Regions from separate parts of the Jeotgalibacillus sp. JSM ZJ347 genome, predicted to be linked through region 1. Evidence: riboswitches for the same ligand, from Rfam matches in the RefSeq annotation. Region 1 holds a riboswitch; the other holds the start of a gene.
What was found. A riboswitch is a leader RNA that binds a small molecule or an ion and turns the genes downstream of it on or off. The one in region 1 is predicted to bind S-adenosylmethionine.
Positions count from the first base shown of each region.

Region 1 (3,126 bases):
CTTTGCATCACCAACGTTTGCAACATGCGACCACAGCTGCGTGTGATCAATCACATTTCTGCCCGCTTCACGTCCGCCCTTAATGCCAAATACGATGATTGAGCCGGCACCTTTAGGAAGATACTTTTTCGCTGCTTCATAAGATGAATGGCTTTCAAGACCCGGATACTGTACCCAGTCAACTGAAGGATGCTGATCCAGGTATTCAGCTACTTTCAGGGCATTTTCTACGTGGCGCTCTACTCTGAGATGCAGTGTTTCAAGCCCCTGCAGTAAGTAAAATGCATTCTGGGGACTGAGGCATGCGCCTGTGTCACGCAGCAGATTCACCCGCAGCTTCGCGATAAATGCTGCAGCTTCAAGATCTACAAATCGCAGGCCATTATAGCTCGGGTCAGGCGTTGTAAAATCCGGGAAGCGTCCGTTATCATAATTGAACGTGCCTGCATCTACGACTACACCGCCAATCGTCGTGCCGTGTCCGCCAATCCATTTCGTTGCTGAGTGGACGACAATATCTGCGCCGTGCTCAATCGGCTTGTTCAGATAAGGCGTTGCAAACGTGCTGTCCACAATTAGCGGCACGCCTTCTTCATGAGCGACTTTCGATACAGCTTCCGTATCAAGCACATGCAGACTCGGGTTTCCGATCACTTCAGCAAATACTGCTTTCGTTTTCGGTCCGATTGCTTTTCTGAAGTTTTCAGGATCAGTTCCATCAACAAACTTTACATTCACACCGTATCTCGGAAGTGTCTGCGCGAAAAGATTGTACGTGCCGCCATACAGATTTCCTGCTGCCACAATTTCATCTCCTGCACCTGCAAGATTCAGCACTGCATAGGTAATTGCCGCCATGCCTGAAGCCGTCGCAACGGCACCAACACCGCCTTCTAAAAGTGCGATACGGTTTTCAAATGCAGCGACAGTCGGATTGCCGATACGCGTATAAATGTTACCTTCTTCAGCCAGTGCAAATAAGTTCTGCGCGTGCTCTGCGCTGTCAAACGTATAAGACGTTGTCTGATAGATTGGGATTGCCCTTGAATTTGTTGTCGGATCTGATTCTGTTGCACCGTGAAGTAAAAGCGTCTCAATATTGTATTGCGGCTGATTGTTTGTCATGAGTGAATCTCTCCTTTAATGGGTTGATGGATTTTTTCAGTGAAGTGTGTGCCGGGTGAAGGTGAAAGGGGAAAATAAAAAAACCCCCTTCATAAGAAGAGGGTTATATATCCTCCTCTTATCTTTCAGACCGCATGACGATCTGTAGGAATTAGCACCTTTCCGTATCAGGATTTGATACGTTGGTTGCCGGGCATCGCAGGGCCTAGTCCCTCCGCCTCTCTGGATAAGAGTTATAAAGTTGTAAGTACATGTTGTGTTTTGCTCTTGTTGAGGATTATAAAGAGTCTGAAAAAGGAAGTCAACCTTTTTCTGAATATTTATTTTATTGTGCTCGAAACTGCTGCACTTCTCCTATGATGGTTACGTCTTCAGGCACGTAAAGGTGAACAACCTGAACGCCGTAAGAATAGCCGAACCCTCCATAACGATTCCTTTGTTCGTCATTAAAAAACTGTTCTGTAACGAATGAAGGATTAAATTGGATATAGTGCAAATCATTTTGACCGTATACATTACTAATTGAAACCATGTTACTTTTTATGGTTACGTCAGGACGTACCACTTCATCTGTGATATCTACGCCATTCAAAGTAAACGGTGTTTTATAAACATCCATTAGAATCTGATCATCAAGCGCGCCATCCACTGTCACGATAATTTCCGGGTCTCCACGCTCTGAAAGGTTGTCTGGCATTACCAGAGTCAATTTTGAATACTCAAATTCTTTTTGCTCTATGAGGTATGCCGGATCAATTTCATCAAACCTGTTCTGAGTTGCTTTTTCATGAATCGACCATCCCTCATCTTGTGAAACCCGCTGCGGATCAGAGACTTGAGACACTTCTTCCCCCGATACCGGCAATACATAATATGCAGCCATTGATAAGATCAGTACAGCAGTATACCCAATGAAAATTTCCCGCACCATTTTTCTGCGCGGCTTTTTAGGTTTCACAGCAATCTTTTTGTTTCTCAAGATAAGAAATGAAAATGCAATCAGCAGCATTAACGCAATCGGCAGAATCTGTAATAGCACCATCATACTTCCCTCACCTCTTTTCTATTCATGACCAGGATGCTCGCAGCATATAACAGGAGCGCGGTGATGATTGTTTTCGTCATAAATAAGATGATTGACGATTCCTGTGCATAAAAATAATAACCAAATTCAAAGATAAATAATGACCTTACCATGGTGGGTCCAAACAGAACGAGAGGAATAATGGCAATAAAAAACTTACTGAACTGAATCAGTACCCCGAAAAAATACCCGACAGCGGATGCAATCAGCAGGTAGCCGAACATCGCTGAAAAAGTCAGCAGTAATTCACCTGGAGCACCGACTGTCGCTAGCCCAGGGTAAAACTCGTCATTCCTGAACAAAAAAATCGACAGATAAATGACATAATTACTCAGAATCGTAAAAAGTGATGCTGTCAAGACCGTAACAAGCAGCAAAATACCATTTGACACCTGGCTGATCAATCTCGTTGTCACATATGAAAAATCTTCATAGCGGTAACTCTTCGATGTGATCAGTGCAGATGCAACTAACATCCAAAAAACAGTAAAGAAAAAGACGATGTCATTAGAGAATGTGGAAACGCTTAATGAGAATATATCATCTGAGGTGCCCATTCCCCCGGACCCCAGCGCAGAGAAAAAGATTGCAATTAACTGAATCACAACCAGACTTCTCCATAAATCCGCCATTGCATAGCATTTGTAGATGACCTGCTGACGGATGATATTACCCGTGCTGACTGTTGCTAAAGACATCATCAATTCCCCCTATGTTTCTTCTCGTCAGGTACACACATAGATCACTCGCAGATACAGGTGCGAATCTAAGATCGCGTGCTGCTGCCTTTTCAGTTGCTGTAAAATGATTTTTCACAATCACTGTGGAAAGTCCACCCTTATCTTCGAGCTTCGCAATGACCTCCTGCTGATCGGACCAGTTTTTAACCTGTACAGCAGGCCCTGAAACCGCCATCG
Region 1 covers NZ_JBISEN010000004.1:91,928-95,053, reverse strand. The annotation lists gene ACH6CZ_RS13035 (O-acetylhomoserine aminocarboxypropyltransferase/cysteine synthase family protein) at 1-1,125, opposite strand, end outside; SAM riboswitch class I at 1,241-1,358, opposite strand; gene ACH6CZ_RS13030 (hypothetical protein) at 1,451-2,170, opposite strand; gene ACH6CZ_RS13025 (hypothetical protein) at 2,167-2,907, opposite strand; gene ACH6CZ_RS13020 (ATP-binding cassette domain-containing protein) at 2,879-3,126, opposite strand, start outside.

Region 2 (3,126 bases), on a different contig from region 1:
ATTTTTGACATTATAGACATCCTTTCAAAAACAGAAATAAAAAATCCGCTCCCAAAGAGGAAGCGGACATCAAAATGAACGTTCTTCCTCTTATCCTTCAGCTGTCGCTGTGAGAATTAGCACCTTGAATCAGCATAAGCTGAAACAGGTTGCCGGGTTTCATCGGGCTCGTCCCTCCACCTGCTCTTTATAAGAGTTTCATACGTATTCGGTTGGATTTAAAATCATGTACCGAATTATGGCAGACATCTTCAAAGCCGTCAAGCAGTTTTTTCAGAAAATTATATTTTTGGTTTGCAAATATATGACTGCTTTATAGTTTGGCGGATGATTTCCGCTTCAGGGGACTTCGCGGCCGGGCGTTGAGCCAGCAGGCTTTGCTATTGCCTCACCTGTCCCTTCCTGCCGCAGGAGTCGCCCCCTTCCGCTTCAATCATTCGCTGTACAGATAGTAAGATTTTTTTAACAAACTTAAAAGGATGTGAAATAATTGATCAACCAACTATATATACTTTTAACAGACAAATTAAGCTGTTGACCGGAGTGGAAGGCGGTGACTCCAGCGGGATGTGACGGACAGCTGAGACCCCGCAAGGCGCAGCGTGAGGAGGCTCAGCGCCGTCCCCGCGGAAAGCATCCGCCTGGAACGCAGGTCAACAGCGGTTACCGGAAGCCTTCAAAAATTAATTTTAAAAAACCCGTTGACAAACCGTCAGTCAATTCCGTAAACTTGCAATTATGAAATCGCAATAACCAAAAACAACCAACTACATACACCACTCTTATCGAGAGTTGGCTGAGGGAATTGGCCCTATGAAGCCCGGCAACCGGCCCCGCTGTATACATTCAGCAGGGACACGGTGCTACATCCAACAGACGTAATGGTCTGAGAGATAAGAGGTCGAATCAGTCTAATTCTGCCTCTTTCTATCTTAGAAAGGGGCTTTTTATTTTTAAATTTAATAAAAAAATAGTGTGTCTGCACAGCAGATGATTGGAGCGTAAGGCGGCGACTCCAGCAGGAGAAGCCGGACAGGTGAGACCCCGCAGTGCGAAGCGCGAGGAGGCTCACCGCCGGCCCTGCGGAAAGCGTCCGCCTGAAGCGGAGATCATCTGCCGGCTTATACAGAAGTAAACAAGGAGCGTGAAACAATGGGTAAGGCAGAACGGTTGAAAAAAGCTCGGCCGCCGGTACAGAAAAATACACACGATGGCAGACTCCCGCCAGGTCAGACGCTGACAGAAAAATTTCCGATTCTGCATGAAGGAGAAGTCCCTGAATACAATCTTGCTACATGGGATTTCACGATATTTGGTGAGGGTGCAGCAAAAAGGAAATTTACATATGACGAGCTCATGCAGCTGCCGCAGACGACAATTGTCAAAGATATCCACTGCGTTACAAGGTGGTCGAGATTCGATAATGCATTTACAGGCGTTACGATCAGGGACTTACTGAAAGGCTATGAGATTCCAGAAGGAACAAAGCACGTGATGATCTATGGAGACCATGATTACGAAACGAATTTACCGCTTGAGGATCTGCTGAAAGAAGATATTATATTGGCACACTCATTTGAAGGAAAGCCGCTGACAGCAAAGCATGGGTATCCATTCAGACTGATCGTACCACACCTGTATTTCTGGAAGAGTGTGAAGTGGATCAGAGGGATTGAATTTTTACAGGAAGACCGCCCCGGATTCTGGGAGCGTAACGGATTTCATAACTACGGTGAAGTATTCAGAGAAGAGCGTTTTTCAGGAGAGGACCTTGATATTCCTGAAGATGAATGGCATAAAAAAGAATTTGATTAAAGGAGAGGAACGATCATGACAAACGTACGTGAGCATGTGTATGAACCATTTACTGAACAGAGTGTCCTCGTTTATTTAGAGCAAAAGGGACTGATTACGGATAAAGAGCAGGTAACGTGTAAGGAAGTTGGAGACGGCAACCTGAACTACGTGTTTATCGTCAAAGATCTGCAGACTGACAAATCACTTGTTGTGAAACAGGCGCTGCCATATGCAAAGGTTGTCGGAGAAAGCTGGCCGCTATCGCTAGACCGTGCACGCATTGAGCGCCAGGCACTGCAGGAAGCAGCGAAATATGTACCTTCACTTGTACCGGAAGTATTCGATTATGACGATGACTTTGCAGTAACGGTAATGGAAGATCTGTCTGATCATGTGATTCTCAGAAAAGGATTGCTTGAAGGGAATCTGTATCCCCACATTTCAGCACACGTTGGCATCTATCTTGCAGAAAACCTGTTCAACGCCTCAGATGAAGCGCTTGGACCGATCGAAAAGAAAAAGCTGGCACGTCAGTTTGTGAATCCTGACCTGTGTGATATTACAGAAAAGCTGGTTTTTACAGACCCCTATCAAAATGCAGAATCCAACTCGTACCCTGAAAACCTTCAGGAAGCGGTGGAGTCACTGTGGCAGGATGATCGTTTAATCTTTGAAGTCGCAAAATTGAAAAAACAATTCCTGACTGAAGGTGAAACGCTGCTACACGGGGACTTGCATACAGGCAGTGTATTCGTTACAGAGGAATCAACCAAAGTCATTGATCCTGAATTTGCATTTTACGGGCCGGCGGGATTTGATATTGGCGCATTTATTGCCAACCTGACGCTGAACTATATTGCACAGCAGGAAAGAGCAGATGAAAGTAAACGCAGTGAGATTAATACTTATTTGCTTGAAACAATCGAACAAACGTGGGCAGTATTCGAAAAACGCTACCGTGAGCTTTTACTTGAAAAAGGGTTTGAAGAAAGACAGCGAACAGGACAGTATGCAGATTATGTGCTTGAAAAGATCTGGCAGGATACGCTCGGATTTGCAGGCTGTAAAACAATCCGCCGTATTATTGGCCTTGCGCACGTTGAGGATATTGACGGCATTGAAGACGATGCAGGCAGACTGCAGGCTCAGCAGCGCGCGATTGAAACTGGAAGATCTCTGATTTTCAACCGCACAGTATGGCGCTCACCGAAAAGCCTGACTGCTTATCTGAAGGGGCTGGCAAAATGACAAACTTTATCAAACCGGTCATCTGGGAAGGCGATGCGATCCGACTGTTAAATCAGCAGAAGCTTCCCGGAGAAGTGGAAT
Region 2 covers NZ_JBISEN010000002.1:382,661-385,786, forward strand. The annotation lists gene ACH6CZ_RS07725 (2,3-diketo-5-methylthiopentyl-1-phosphate enolase) at 1-11, opposite strand, end outside; SAM riboswitch class I at 88-196, opposite strand; SAM riboswitch class I at 780-900, shown strand; gene ACH6CZ_RS07730 (sulfite oxidase-like oxidoreductase) at 1,153-1,815, shown strand; gene mtnK (S-methyl-5-thioribose kinase) at 1,831-3,045, shown strand; gene mtnA (S-methyl-5-thioribose-1-phosphate isomerase) at 3,042-3,126, shown strand, end outside.
Region 2: another riboswitch for S-adenosylmethionine. It lies ahead of ACH6CZ_RS07730 (sulfite oxidase-like oxidoreductase); the one in region 1 lies ahead of ACH6CZ_RS13035 (O-acetylhomoserine aminocarboxypropyltransferase/cysteine synthase family protein).